2 regions of the Pseudoalteromonas sp. CNAT2-18.1 genome follow, and region 2 is predicted to be linked to the other one. Evidence: predicted binding sites of a transcription regulator. Region 2 holds the regulator's gene; the other holds the start of a gene.
What was found. Region 2 encodes NrdR, which represses ribonucleotide reductase genes. Its sites were predicted from a motif close to AAACACNANATNTNGTGTTT; they were not measured.

Region 1 (7,993 bases), on a different contig from region 2:
GCTCATTACTTCTATTTCCTCATTCCATATGCGTATGGATAACACCTAGGACGCTATGCACCACGATTAAGTGCTCGAAAGGTATTATCAACAAATAAAAAAAGCGGCCGAAGCCGCTTTCATATACTAAGAGATTTACTCAGGCGTGTCATCGCCTGCAGTGGGTGCCTGTGAATTTTCTGGCACCTCATTTTGCTCTATGTCGACTAGGTCTTCATCATCGATTTCTTCGATACGTTGTAACCCAACCACAGCCTCACCGTCAATGGTGCGGATCAAAATGACCCCCTGGGTGTTACGACCAACGCGAGACACTTCATTAACACGAGTACGTACTAAGGTACCGCGATTAGAAATGATCATGATTTCATCATTGTCATCGACTTGCACCGCACCAACTACAGGGCCATTGCGCTCGCTCACTTTAATTGAGACCACGCCTTGTGTCGCTCGACTCTTAGCAGGATACTCTTCTAATGGTGTGCGTTTACCATAGCCATTCTCAGTCACGGTCAGGATAGCGCCATCCCCTTGCGGTACAATTAACGATACCACTTTGACGTCGTCTGGCATCTTGATGCCACGAACACCTGTCGCAGTGCGGCCCATAGGACGCAGAGCGAGCAGTTCTTCGCCCGTTTCAGGGTCACGTTTAACTTCACCCGTTTCAGCGTCGCGTTGTTTCTCATTGAAACGCACTACTTTGCCGTGCTCGGTAAATAGCATGATGTCGTCTTCACCAGTGGTGATACGTGCACCGATTAAGCTATCCCCTTCGTTCAGGTTAATCGCGATGATGCCGCTGGCGCGTTGACGGCTGTAGGCCGTCAGTGGCGTTTTCTTAACAACACCGCTGGCGGTCGCCATGACAATAAACTTGTCTTCTTCGTATTCACGCACAGGTAATATCGTGGTGATACGTTCATCAGCTTCGAGCGGTAGCAAGTTAACAATCGGCTTACCACGCGCTGCACGGCTGGCAAGTGGCAACTGATAGACTTTCAGCCAATACAAACGCCCTGCGCTGGAGAAGCATAAAATGGTGTCGTGGGTATTGGCAACCAGTAAGCGCTCGATGAAATCTTCATCTTTCATCTTCGTTGCCGACTTACCCTTACCGCCTCGACGCTGGGCCTCATAATCACTCAAAGGCTGGTACTTAACATAGCCTTCATGGGACAAGGTCACCACCACATCTTCTTCGTTGATTAAATCTTCCAAGCTGATGTCGTGCGCCGCAGCACTGATTTCAGTACGACGTTCATCGCCATAGGTGTCTTTAATCAATACTAACTCGTCACGGATCACTTCCATCAAACGCTCAGGTGAACCGAGGATATGTAACAACTCAGCGATAAGCTCAAGTAGCTCTTGGTATTCATCAAGGATTTTACCGTGCTCTAGACCTGTCAGCTTATGTAAGCGCAGCTCCAAAATAGCCTGAGCTTGGGGCTCTGATAGATAGTATTGACCATCGCGAATACCTAGGCCATCAGCAAGCCAGTCTGGGCGCGCAGCATCATCACCGGCTTTTTCCAGCATGGCTTTTACATTGCCGAGCTCCCACGGGCGAGATACTAACGCTTCTTTCGCCTCGGCCGGTGTTGGCGACTTACGGATCAGCTCAATGACCGGGTCGATATTCGCCAAAGCAATAGCAAGGCCTTCAAGGGTGTGTGCACGGTCACGGGCTTTACGTAAATCGTATACAGTACGGCGAGTGACCACTTCACGACGATGCAGAATAAAGGCTTCAAGCATCTCTTTGAGGTTGAAACAGCGTGGCTGATTGCCATCTAGGGCAACCATGTTCATGCCAAACACTGTTTGCATTTGCGTTTGTGCGTACAGGTTATTGAGGATGACTTCGCCGACTTCGCCGCGTTTTACCTCGATAACAATGCGCATACCGTCTTTATCAGACTCATCACGCAGCGCACTGATCCCCTCAATCTTCTTGTCTTTAACCAGTTCGGCGATTTTTTCAATCAAGCGCGCTTTGTTAACCTGGTATGGGATTTCATGGACAACAATGGTTTCGCGACCGGTTTTTTCATCCACTTCGACATCGGCACGAGCGCGAATATAAATCTTACCACGGCCTGTTTTATAGGCCTGCTCAATGCCCTTTTTGCCATTGATAATAGCTGCAGTAGGGAAATCAGGGCCAGGAATGTAGTCCATCAATTCTTCAATCGTGGTTTCCGGCTCTTTAATAAGCGCCAAACAACCATTGATCACTTCGGTGAGGTTATGCGGCGGTATGTTAGTCGCCATACCGACGGCAATACCCGAAGAACCATTGACGAGTAAGTTAGGCACTTTGGTCGGCAACACATCTGGGATTTGCTCGGTGCCGTCGTAGTTCGGCACAAAGTCTACAGTTTCTTTTTCTAAATCAGCCAGTAGCTCTTGTGATAGCTTCGCCATACGTACTTCGGTGTAACGCATCGCCGCCGCTGAGTCACCATCTACCGAGCCAAAGTTACCTTGACCATCAACAAGCATGTAACGCAAGGAGAATGGCTGTGCCATACGAACGATGGTGTCGTACACTGCACTGTCGCCATGGGGGTGGTATTTACCGATTACATCACCGACTACACGAGCCGATTTCTTATAGGGTTTATTCCAGTCATTGCGGAGTTCATTCATGGCAAACAACACACGACGGTGAACAGGCTTAAGCCCATCACGCACATCGGGAAGCGCACGCCCTACAATTACACTCATAGCGTAATCGAGGTAGGAATTTTTTAACTCATCTTCAATATTAACCGGAAGGACTTCGTTGGCGAGATCAGTCATTGATTCCACTTTCCTTCTTCATTGACAGCCTCCGTTCCCGACAAAGTGAAGGAGAATCAGCGACTGTCATTTGTCGTTATTATCTGCGTTCATGCTATCACATTATTTTTGATTTTACAGGCGCTAAATCTTTGCGATTTGCGAAAATCCCCCCGTATAATGGCCTCATAAACACGAGGAAGTTTTATATGACCGAACATCAAAATGTAGACCACAGTGAAATAGCTAAATTTGAGGCCATTGCCGAACGTTGGTGGGATTTCGACGGCGAATTCAAACCACTACACGATATCAACCCTCTGCGACTGGATTTCATCGCCCAGCACGCACAAGGGCTGGCGCAAAAGCAGGCCGTGGATATAGGCTGCGGAGGTGGAATTTTAGCTGAAAGCATGGCCAAACTTGGCGCCCAAGTCACGGGCATTGATATGGGCCAAGAGCCACTCAATGTAGCGAAGCTGCACGCGCTGGAGTCTGGGGTAAAAGTGGATTATCAGTTAAGCACTGCCGAAGCATTTAGCGAACACCACAGTGAACAGTTTGATGTGGTCACTTGTATGGAAATGCTTGAACATGTGCCTGAACCCGAGTCGGTTATTGCCGCCGCCGCCCGCCTCGCTAAACCAGGAGCAAATGTGTATTTCTCTACGCTCAATAAAACCACTAAAGCCTATTTATTGGCAATACTGGGGGCGGAGAAGGTGCTAAAAATGGTTCCTGAAGGCACGCACGACCATAGTAAGTTTATTCGCCCCTCGCAACTTATAGCATGGGCTGAGCAACAAGGGCTCAAAGTGCGTCACAGCGCCGGCTTAAGTTATAACCCGCTGACAAAACAATTTACCCTTAACAACGACGTTAGCGTTAACTATATATTGCACTTCGAAAAATTACTGTGATCGAAAATGATCCGCACATTGTATTGGCAAATTCGCGGATGACGAATACACTATATCTGGTGGCTTGTTAATTTTTGAACACCAGATATAGTGATTTGAAATGATCGTCACGAATACAATTTAAGCGTATTGATGATAAAAAAATCAGTCGCTATCGGTACAAAAATTTCGTTTAAATTGTTTTTTTTGGCGTTGATTTTCATCTAAATACAGCTTTAAAAATGCTATAAGGTTAACGATCACTAACCCCTTGTAGTTATCCACAGATTGTCAAGGTATGCGCCTCTTGCAAAAGCATCGCTACCCCACTATCTTGTGAGTCGCTGTGATGAAAACACCATATATAGTGTTTAAATCTTGGCCAATTAGGCCGTGCTTTAATCTGCTGTACTCATAAATAGGTGATAGCGAAGCACTATCCTGGCAGTAAAGTAACATCCGCTGGTGTAAATACGGGCGGCAACACGTATTTCTCAGCCGTGCGCTAAGACAACTAATTATAAATACGGGCAATAACTATGAACCAACAGCTATCTGTTAGTAAACGCGACGGACGTAAGGAAGCGCTGGATTTAGATAAAATCCATCGCGTTATTACTTGGGCGGCAGAAGGTCTGAATAATGTATCTGTCTCACAAGTTGAACTTAAGTCCCATATTCAGTTCTATGACGGTATCCGCACCGAAGACATTCATGAGACAATCATTAAGTCAGCAGCAGATCTGATCTCAAAAGACACTCCTGACTATCAGTTTTTGGCAGCTCGCCTTGCCATCTTTCATCTAAGAAAGAAGGCTTATGGCCAATTTGAGCCACCGAAGCTGTATGACCACGTAGTTAAGCTCGTTGAAGATAAACGCTACGATCAACATTTACTCACTGATTACACTCAGTCTGAGTTCGAGCAAATGGATGCCTTTATTGATCATAGCCGAGACTTAAACTTCAGCTACGCCGCAGTAAAGCAATTGGAAGGCAAATACCTAGTTCAAAACCGTGTTACTGGCGACATTTACGAGAGCGCGCAATTTTTATATGTATTAGTGGCTGCCAGCTTATTCTCTGAATACCCAAAAGAAACGCGTCTTGACTATGTTAAGCGCTTTTACGATGCCGTTTCTACATTCAAAATTTCGTTGCCAACACCGATTATGTCGGGTGTGCGCACACCGACTCGTCAATTTAGCTCATGCGTACTGATTGAGTGTGACGATAGCCTAGATTCCATTAACGCGACTTCTTCTGCAATCGTTAAATACGTATCACAGCGAGCCGGTATTGGTATTAACGCTGGACGCATTCGTGCCCTAGGCAGCCCAATTCGTAACGGTGAAGCCTACCATACAGGTTGTATCCCATTTTATAAGCACTTCCAAACGGCAGTAAAAAGCTGTTCTCAAGGTGGGGTGCGCGGCGGCGCAGCCACACTCTTCTACCCACTGTGGCACTTGGAAGTGGAAAACCTGCTGGTCTTGAAGAATAACCGAGGTGTCGATGACAACCGGGTACGCCATCTAGATTATGGTGTGCAGTTTAATAAGCTGATGTATACCCGACTCATTAAAGACGGCCACATTACCTTATTCAGTCCATCGGATGTACCAGGCTTGTACGATGCCTTTTTCGAAGACCAAGAAAAGTTCGAACAGCTATATGTGCAGTACGAACAAGACGACAGTATTCGCAAAAAGCGTATCAAGGCCATTGAGCTGTTTTCGATGTTTTTGCAAGAGCGTGCCAGCACTGGGCGCATCTATCTGCAGAACGTGGATCATTGTAATACTCACAGCCCGTTCGATGCGAAAGTCGCGCCTATTCGCCAATCTAATTTATGTTTAGAAATCGCGTTGCCGACTAAGCCGATGAATAATGTTATGGACGAAGAAGGCGAAATTGCCTTGTGTACGCTATCGGCATTTAACCTCGGTGCTATTAATTCACTCGACGAGCTCGAAGAGCTGGCCGAACTAGGTGTCCGCGCCCTTGATAGCCTGTTGGATTACCAAGAGTACCCTGTTCCTGCTGCGTATAACGCCACCATGGGCCGCCGTACTTTGGGTATTGGCGTCATTAACTTTGCCTATTACTTAGCTAAAAATGGCAAACGTTATTCCGACGGCAGTGCCAACGCGTTAACACACAAAACTTTTGAGGCGATTCAATATTACTTAATGAAAGCGTCAAATGAGTTAGCGAAAGAAAAAGGCGCTTGTCCTAAGTTTAACGAAACAACCTATGCTCAAGGCATTATGCCTATCGATACTTATAAGAAGGATCTCGATAGTGTATGTGACGAGCCGTTACACCTTGATTGGGATGGACTACGCGAAAGCATTAAAACCCATGGTATGCGTAACTCGACGCTTTCAGCATTAATGCCTTCAGAGACATCATCGCAGATTTCTAATGCCACTAATGGCATCGAGCCACCGCGTGGGCACATCAGCGTTAAAGCATCTAAAGACGGTATTTTGAAGCAGGTAGTGCCTGAATATGAGCGTTTGAAAGAGCAGTACGAGTTACTTTGGGATATCCCTTCTAACGATGGCTACCTGCAACTTGTTGGCATTATGCAGAAATTCGTTGACCAAACGATTTCAGCCAATACCAACTATGATCCAAACAAGTTCGAAGGCGGTAAAGTACCTATGAAGTTACTGCTTAAAGACTTACTGACCGCGTACAAGCTTGGTGTCAAAACGTTGTACTACCATAACACTCGTGATGGTGCAGCTGACTCGCAAGACGAGCTTAAGCCAGAACAAGCCGATGACGGCTGTGAAGGCGGCGCGTGTAAAATATAATTACAGCATGCGGCTGTGTACAGCCGCATTCCTTTGTTGTTCTACCAAGTAGATTGAGACCCCACGACTATGTCATACACCACTTTTAGCCGTAATCATAACGACCAATTAAAAGAACCGATGTTTTTTGGGCAAACGGTGAATGTGTCACGTTACGACCAGCAGAAGTACCCTATTTTTGAGAAGTTAATTGAAAAGCAACTGTCTTTCTTTTGGCGCCCGGAAGAAGTGGATGTCAGCAAAGACCGTGTTGATTTTCAATCATTGCCCGATCATGAACGTCACATTTTCTTGAGCAACCTGAAATACCAAACCCTGCTAGACAGTGTTCAAGGGCGCTCACCCAACGTTGCCTTGCTACCTATCGTGTCGCTGCCCGAGTTGGAAACCTGGATAGAAACATGGGCGTTCAGTGAGACCATCCACAGTCGCTCATACACTCATATCATTCGCAATGTAACGCAATCCCCTGAGCTTATTTTTGATGACATTGTCACCAATGACAAAATCAATGAACGTGCCGACGCGGTGACTCGTTACTATGATGACTTAATTCACTTAACATCAATTTATAACCTGTACGGCGAAGGTCAGCACACCATCAACGGCGATGTCATTGATGTGAGCCTGTACGAGCTTAAGAAACGTTTGTATTTAGCGATGATGTCGGTAAATATTCTCGAAGCCATTCGCTTCTATGTGTCGTTTGCATGCTCGTTTGCGTTTGCAGAGCGTGAACTGATGGAAGGCAATGCGAAAATCATTAAGCTTATCGCTCGTGATGAAGCCTTGCACCTCTCTGGTACGCAGCACATGCTCAATATTATGCAAGAAGGTAAGGACGACCCGCAAATGGCAGAGGTAGCAGCCGAGTGCCGCGAACAAGCCATTGCGATGTTTGTCGATGCAGCGCAACAAGAAAAAGAGTGGGCTGAATATCTCTTCAAAGATGGCTCTATGATAGGGCTCAACAAAGACATTCTCTGTCAGTACGTTGAGTACATTACCAATGTGCGTATGAGCGCGGTGGGCTTGCCAACTCAATTTGAAACTCAAAGCAATCCAATCCCATGGATCAATGCTTGGTTGGTATCTGATAACGTGCAAGTTGCTCCGCAGGAAGCGGAAATCAGCTCTTACTTAGTTGGTCAAATCGATTCGCAAGTGGATGCTAACGACTTTGGTGACTTTGACCTTTAATATAAGTGGGGCCCCTTTGGGCCCCTACTCTTCCTAATCGTGTCTAACAAACCCGCTACAATCACACTTAATGGCCAAGCCCTGCTTCACCCAGAGCAGAGCCCCAGCTTGTTACATAGCCTAGAAAGCCAAGGTGTCGATGCGCCATATCAATGCCGTGAAGGTTTTTGCGGTGCTTGTCGAGCCAAGCTATGTCAAGGCAGCGTGGTGTATCGCCACGAGCCGCTTGCTTTTATTCGTGATGGTGAAATATTACTGTGTTGCTCCACCCCTGAAGGTGAC
Region 2 (7,993 bases):
GGCTGGACGATGTCTTCTGGCACTGCTCCTTTGGCAACAGCGGCTTGTACCGTGCGGGCACGATCTGCGGCCGAAATACCGGTGGTCACCCCTTTTGCCGCTTCAATGGATAAGGTAAAGTTGGTTGAGAATTGCGCGCCATTATTACTGACCATTAAAGGCAGTGCTAATTGTTCACAACGCGCCTGGGTAAGCGTCAAGCAAATAAGGCCTCGGCCATAGGTGGCCATGAAATTAATGGCATCGGCGCTGATGTGTTCGGCGGCGATAATGAGATCGCCTTCGTTTTCACGATCTTCATCATCCATGAGGATAACCATCTTGCCATTTTTAATGTCGTCGATGATCTCCGCTGCGGTGTTTAAACTCATATCTTGCCCATTATCGTTTATTTTATAAATCCAGCTTGCGCCAGCAAGCTCTCGGAAACTGAGGATTGAGGCTGCTCAGCCTTGGCGCCATTAATTAGGCGCTCTAAATAGCGAGCTATTTGGTCAACCTCAAGGTTAACCTGGGTGCCCACTTGAAAATCTGCAATCGTGGTTTGCTCTAAAGTGTGCGGCACAATGGTCAGCTTAAAGCGACTACCGTGAACCTCGTTGACGGTCAAACTGGCACCATCAATACACACTGAACCTTTATAGGGAATATACTTCATCAGTTCGGCGTCGGTTTGCAGCCAATACTCAATAGCGCGGGCGTTGCTACGCACATCAACCACTTCGGCAATGCCGTCTACGTGCCCAGAAACCAAATGACCCCCTAACCTTGATAATGGCTGCAGCGCCTTTTCAAGATTAACACGTTGGCCTTGCTGGTAATGCGCAAAGCGTGTGAGTGATAAGGTTTCGCGCGATACGTCGGCACTGAACCCATCACTGAATTTTTGTGTCACCGTAAGGCAAACGCCGTTCGTGGCAATGCTGTCACCCAAGGCCACATCGTCCATGTTGAGACTATCGCTGCTGACGCGCACTTTTAAATCGCCATCAACAAAAGTGAGTGAACTTAAGGTTCCGGTTGCTTCTATAATGCCTGTAAACATGGCTATTCCACTGCTCTTTTATCTAGGGTAAGGCGCACATCTTCGCCTATGGGGCGCATATCGATAAATTGCATCTGTTCAATGTCGTTCATATCGGCAAATGGACCTATGTTCACCAGCCCTTTGGCACCTTGGCCCATAAGTTTAGGGGCTAAATAAACCACATAGCGGTCAATAAGCCGCTGCTTCGCAAAGGCTCCCGCTAGGGTCGCGCCTCCTTCAAGCCACAGCGAATTAATATCATCTGCAGCCAGTTGCGTGAGTAACGCGGCTAAATCTACATGGCCATCGTTATCCCCGGCGACATGCAACTCGGTTACATTGTTGGGCCATTGCTGCACTTTATCAAGCGCAGGAGCTGTGCGTGAGCGCACGATAATAATCTTACCGGGCGTCTGCATTAACGCTAAATCGGGTGTGAGCCGATAGCGACTGTCGATAATCACCCGCACCGGTTGACGCACTTGCGCCAGCGGGTAATCGGCAAGTTGCTGTTCGTTTAGGCGCACATTTAATTGCGCATTGTCGCTTATCACCGTATCGGCACCCGAGACAATGGCGCAATGTTGCGCTCGCAAGCTATGCACATCAGCACGGGCGTCACTGCAAGTAATCCATTTACTTTGGCCATTGGCGAGCGCTGTTTTGCCATCAATGCTGGCTGCTAGTTTGCAGGTGACAAACGGGCGCTGAGTACGCATACGTTTTAAAAAGCCCGTATTAAGCGCTTCGGCTTGGGCACCGAGCAAACCATACTCAACGTCGATGCCAGCGGCCTCAAGCATCGCCATGCCCCGGCCACTGACTTGCGGATTAGGGTCTTGCATAGCACACACTACTTTAGCAACTTTGGCGGCTATCAAGGCGCCAGCACAAGGGCCGGTGCGGCCGGTATGGCTGCACGGCTCTAAGGTCACATATGCGGTGGCTCCCTCGGCATTTTCTGCAGCGGCATTTAAGGCATGAATTTCTGCGTGCGGCGTCCCCGCCTGAATGTGAAAGCCTTCGCCAATCACCTTATCATCTTTAACCAACACGCAGCCCACATTCGGATTGGGGGTGGTGGTAAAACGCCCCTGCCAGGCTAAGGCAATAGCGCGGCGCATAAAGTGCTCATCTTGTGCACTGAAGCTCATATTAATCCCCTAGACGGGCGATTTCTTCGCCAAATTCACGGATATCTTCAAACGAGCGGTACACCGATGCAAAGCGCACATAGGCCACTTTATCCAGCCCTTTCAGCGCTTCCATAATACATTCGCCAATAAGCAAAGAGCTGACCTCTCGCTCACCGGTAGCTCGAATTTGCGATTTGATTTGATGCACCACCTCATCAACCTGCTCGGTTTTCACCGGCCGCCTTTCTAAGGCACGATGTAAGCCGTTAAGGAGCTTATCTTCGTTGAATGGTTCACGTGAGCCGTCCCGTTTAATCACGCGCGGCATTACCAACTCGGCGCCTTCAAAAGTAGTGAAACGTTCATGGCAATCAATGCATTCGCGACGGCGTCGAACCTGATGGCCGCCGCCCACTAACCGGGAGTCGATAACCTTGGTATCTTTGGCGCTGCAAAAAGGACAATGCATAGTGACTGGGGTTCCTGTAGAAAACAAAAAGGCCGCTATTTTTGCGGCCTTTATCATACACAAATGTTTGCCTAATGGCTATTTAGTGCAGCTTAGGCATACACTGGAAACTTAGCACAGATTGCTTTCACTTGCTCTTTCACTTTTGCCTGAACATCAGTGCTTTCGATGTTATCAAGTACATCGCAGATCCAGCCAGCAAGTTCTTTCGCTTCTGCTTCTTTGAAGCCACGGCGAGTAATCGCTGGTGAACCAAGACGTAAACCAGAAGTGACAAACGGTGAACGTGGGTCATTCGGTACTGAGTTCTTATTCACCGTGATATTGGCGTTACCGAGTGCTGCATCAGCATCTTTACCGGTAATGTCTTTATCGATTAAATCAAGCAGGAATAGGTGGTTGTCCGTTTTTCCTGATACCACTTTATAACCGCGCTCTTGTAACACTGATACCATTGCTTGTGCGTTAGCCACAACCTGTTGCTGGTATGCTTTAAATTCTGGCTGTAGCGCTTCTTTGAAAGCCACCGCTTTGGCTGCAATAACATGACACAGTGGGCCACCTTGACCGCCTGGGAAAACCGCGCTGTTAAGCTTCTTATAAATATCTTCATCACCACAATTAGAGATGATTAAACCGCCGCGTGGGCCCGCTAGCGTTTTGTGCGTGGTGGTGGTGATCACATGTGCGTAAGGCACTGGGCTTGGGTACACACCGGCAGCGATAAGGCCAGCTACGTGTGCCATATCTACAAATAAGTAAGCACCGACTTTATCGGCAATCTCGCGGAAACGCTGCCAATCAACGATACCAGAATAAGCTGAGAAACCACCAATGATCATCTTTGGCTTGTGCTCAAGGGCAAGGGCTTCAACTTGATCGTAATCGATCTCGCCGGTTTGCTCATTCAAACCATATTGAATGGCATTGTAGGTTTTGCCTGAGAAGTTTACATGTGCACCATGAGTTAAGTGACCGCCATGAGCTAAGCTCATGCCTAGTACAGTGTCGTGTGGCTGAAGTAGCGCTTGAAACACTGCGGCGTTAGCTTGCGAACCGGCATGCGGTTGCACGTTTGCATACTCAGTGCCAAACAGCTCGTTAGCACGGTCAATCGCCAGTTGCTCAACAACGTCGACGTGCTCACAACCACCGTAGTAGCGTTTGCCCGGATAGCCTTCGGCATATTTATTGGTAAGCTGTGAGCCCTGCGCTTCAAGTACGCGTGGACTACAGTAGTTTTCCGAGGCAATAAGCTCAATATGCTCTTCTTGACGAGAAACCTCATCGCCCATCGCTTTGGCAAGTTCTGGATCAAAGTCTGCAATGTTCATGCTACGTTCTAACATGCTGTCTCCTAGGTGCAACGTAATTGTCGATTTGAAAGGTGTTATTGTACGCGCAAACCGCGCATTTGCCTATCAAGGATGTGTGAGCTTATTTAAACAAGGATTGAATTTTTTTCACAGCCCTAAAAGAATGATATTTTTAAATCCAAAACATAATAAAAATAAATAAAAAATCACTATTTTATTTTTATTGCTAATGAAAAAATCGACTTTTCAGTATCAGTGCCGGTAACTTGTCACTATGATCAATAAGCCGCCCAGCAATCACATGGATCACCCCTTGGTGGTTTTCTATTACCCCTTTTACTTCCAATAAACGTGCGGTTAGAAAGGCTTGTTGCTGGGCCTTCGCCGTTGCCTGCCACACCACGACATTGGTGTTGCCGGTTTCATCTTCCAAAGTTAGAAATGTCACCCCGGCGGCACTGCCTGGTGATTGCCGTCCAGTGACCAAGCCAGCAATAGTGACACTGGCGCCACTGCGACAAAGACGCAATTGCTGGGCGGTTTTTGCGTGCTGTAATCCCCCTTCGGCGCGTAAATAACACAGGGGGTGCGCGCCCATATTGACCCCCATACTGGCATAATCTTCTAGGGTATCCTGTAACTTACTTGGCGGTGCTAATGGCAATGCATCGCTCTGTTCACCAAAGAGCGGTAACCGCTGTTGTTTGTCGATAATCTGCCAGCGGCTATTAAAGCGGTCTTGCGCTATGCTCGCGAGTGCATTGCTGCTCGCTAACGCTTCTAATTCTACCTCGCGCAAGCCGCTTTGATATAGCTCACTGACGCTGTGGTATCCGGCTATTGGCCGTTGTTTAACAAGCTGTTGCGCACTTTGCTGACGAAACCCTTTAACGCAACACAGCCCTAAGCGTATCGCGAAACTTTGCCCTTGGCGTACCAGCTGGTGCTCCCACACTGAGGTGTTGATATCAACGGGCAACACCGTAACCTGGTGACGTCGCGCGTCCTGCATGAGCTGGTCTAATGAATAAAAGCCCATGGGTAAGCTGTTTGCTAAGGCGCAGAAAAACGCACTCGGGTAATAATATTTTAAGTAAGCAGAGACATAGGCCAGCACCGCAAAGCTCGCCGAATGCGACTCGGGAAAGCCATATTCGCCAAAACCACAAATTTGTTGATAGATACGCTCAGCAAATTGCTGCTCGTACCCGCGCGCTAACATGCCAGTGATGAGTTTACGTTTAAACTGAGTCAGCTCGCCATCACGTTTCCATTTAGCCATGGCCCGACGTAGCTGGTCGGCTTCACCGCCACTGAAGCCTGCAGCGACCATGGCAATTTTAATCACCTGCTCTTGAAATATCGGCACCCCTAAGGTGCGCTTAAGGACTTGCTCAACTTCTTTAGAGGGGTAAGCGATGGTCTCTGTGCCATCGCGGCGCTTTAGAAACGGGTGTACCATATCCCCCTGAATGGGCCCAGGGCGCACAATGGCAATTTGAATCACTAAGTCGTAGTAACACCGTGGTTTAAGCCTTGGCAACATACTCATTTGTGCGCGCGATTCAATTTGGAATACCCCGACGGTATCGGCGCGTTGTAACATCGCGAACACCTGAGGATCATCGCCGAGGCGGGTAATATCAGCAATGCTGATACGGTGTTGGTAATGTTGCGCCAGTAACTTGAAGCAGCGGTGAATAGCACTGAGCATACCCAAGGCAAGTACATCGACTTTCAATAAGGCGAGGCTTTCAAGGTCATCCTTATCCCACTGAATCACGGTGCGCTCGGCCATTGCCGCATTTTCCACTGGCACTAGCTCATGCAGCGGACCTTGCGAGATCACAAAGCCACCCACATGCTGGGATAAATGCCGAGGAAAGCCGCGAATTTCATCTACTAAGCGGAAAAAATGTTGGTTAATGGCCACATCCGGGTCAAGGCCAAGCTTTATCAGTTGCGCCTGCCATTGCTCGCTGCCATGGCGGTGATTAAGCTGCTTAATATAGTAATCCAGTTGTGTTTCACTAAACCCTAACGCCTTGCCAACATCACGAATGGCACTTTTCAAACGATAGGTGATCACCGTTGCAGCTAAAGCAGCTCGCTGCCGCCCATATTTGCGGTAAATATATTGAAACACTTCTTCTCGGCGCTGGTGTTCGAAGTCGACGTCAATATCCGGGGGCTCATTGCGCTCCTTGGAAATAAAGCGTTCAAATAAGACATCAATTTGTCGGGGATCTACCGCCGTGATTTCCAAGCAATAGCACACCACGGAATTGGCCGCCGAACCTCGCCCTTGATAAAGAATATCGCGACTTTTGGCAAAGCAAACAATATCGTAGATAGTTAAAAAAAAGGGCTCATATTGCTGCTCGCTAATCAGCTTGAGTTCTTTATCTATTTGCGCTTGCAGGTGTGCCGGTGGGGGCCCGCCAAAGCGTTTGTTCGCGCCTTCGGATACCAAGGCACGCAAGTGCTCACTGGCACTTAACCCCTTAGGTACTAGCTCATGTGGGTATTGATAGCTGAGCTCATCGAGATTGAAAGTACAGGCTTGGCTAATATGCACTGTTGCTGCGAGTTGCGCTGGCGAAAACAGCTTGGCTAACTTAGCTTTTGGTCGCAGTGCGCGCTCCGCGTTGGTGAGTAAGGCCGCGCCTAGCTCGGGGACCGATTTCCCGGCGGCAATGGCGCTGAGCACATGCTGCAACGGCAAACGTTCGGCGCTATGCATTAGTGCCCCACCAACGGCTACAGTCGTTAGCTGATGGTGTTGCGCTAAGGCCTCGATATAAGTCAAATACTCGGGTTCAAAGCTGCTTAGATGACGCTGTACGCCAATGTAAAGGTGGTTGTTATAGTGGCGCTTAAGCCACTTTCCCCAGTGCAGGTCATGTTCACTCAACACCTGCCCCTGGCCTTGGGGCAGCCAAATAAGTATACAGCCTTGCAGAGTTTTCAAATCCCACTCACTAAGCTGATAATGACCTTTGGCAGTGCGCCGACGGGCGTTAGTGATCACCCGACATAGTTGGCTGTAGGCTTTTTTAGTGGGGCACAGGGCAATAAAATGTAAGTGTTGATAATGAAAAGAGCTGCCCACGATTAAACGCAGCGGCAGTTGCCGCTCTTTAATATAACTATGCGCCCGCACCACTGCGGCAACAGAGCATTCATCACACAAAGCCAAAGCCTGATACCCCAGCTCACATGCTTGCGCCACCAGCTCTTCGGGGTGCGAAGCACCACTGAGAAAACTAAAGTTACTCTGACAAAAGAGCTCACTGTATTGCACAGCATTCATTAGGCGAAGTACCCCTGTACAAACCAACCCTGATGCTTGTCTTTGAACAACCAACATAATTGCCCTTGGGCATTTTCACCAATGTAATAGTCACGTTCAATTAATTGCTGTTGCCACCAATGGCTTTGTATCCGCTCTGGGCCGCGTAATAAACAAACCTGCTCGCTAAGCACTTGTGGTTCCAGTAAAAAATTAGGGCGCAGAGGGGCTGTTTTTTTACTGGAGCTGGAGATGCTATAGCTGTGTAAAGGGCTTTCCTTCACTTGCGTATACTCAGGGATATGCGCATTAGTGCAATGCAAGTGATAACAATGTTGCGCCCCTAAGCGCGCGTGTAATACCCCTAGCAACTGCTGTTTTGCCAGCCCTTGCTGGCGCTTATCAAATAAGTTTTGGCTTTCACCTAAGGCATCACTGAATTGCTCACAGGTTAATTGCACGGCAATAACGGGAGCATCCAAGCTAAGGGTCTCAAGCTTAACTTGAACTAAAGTTAACCAAGGTACTAACTGCCCTTGTGGTGCCACACTATGAACCGCAAACAGCTGTGTGGGTAATTCGCGAAAATAAAAGCTAAACTGCAGCTTCTGGGTGTGCAATTGCATTTGCCGTAAATAAGCACATAAATGCTCACATAGGGTGGTCATCACCGGGAGTAAACGCGCGCTCTCGTCTATTTCAAAATTCAGCTCTTGCAAGCGCTGAAAGTACTGACTAGGTTGGTAAAAGCGA

Region 1: a site for NrdR is predicted at 4,040-4,059, ahead of nrdA (class 1a ribonucleoside-diphosphate reductase subunit alpha). Genes of this name have one in related genera too.

Annotation. Positions count from the first base shown of each region.
Region 1 covers NZ_JAKRFR010000002.1:178,810-186,802, reverse strand. The annotation lists gene serC (3-phosphoserine/phosphohydroxythreonine transaminase) at 1-6, opposite strand, end outside; gene gyrA (DNA gyrase subunit A) at 136-2,808, opposite strand; gene ubiG (bifunctional 2-polyprenyl-6-hydroxyphenol methylase/3-demethylubiquinol 3-O-methyltransferase UbiG) at 2,997-3,707, shown strand; gene nrdA (class 1a ribonucleoside-diphosphate reductase subunit alpha) at 4,226-6,511, shown strand; gene nrdB (class Ia ribonucleoside-diphosphate reductase subunit beta) at 6,581-7,711, shown strand; gene yfaE (class I ribonucleotide reductase maintenance protein YfaE) at 7,772-7,993, shown strand, end outside.
Region 2 covers NZ_JAKRFR010000003.1:17,617-25,609, forward strand. The annotation lists gene ribBA (bifunctional 3,4-dihydroxy-2-butanone-4-phosphate synthase/GTP cyclohydrolase II) at 1-371, opposite strand, end outside; gene MHM94_RS06965 (riboflavin synthase) at 389-1,045, opposite strand; gene ribD (bifunctional diaminohydroxyphosphoribosylaminopyrimidine deaminase/5-amino-6-(5-phosphoribosylamino)uracil reductase RibD) at 1,048-2,181, opposite strand; gene nrdR (transcriptional regulator NrdR) at 2,183-2,632, opposite strand; gene glyA (serine hydroxymethyltransferase) at 2,725-3,981, opposite strand; gene MHM94_RS06985 (error-prone DNA polymerase) at 4,175-7,261, opposite strand; gene MHM94_RS06990 (DNA polymerase Y family protein) at 7,261-7,993, opposite strand, start outside.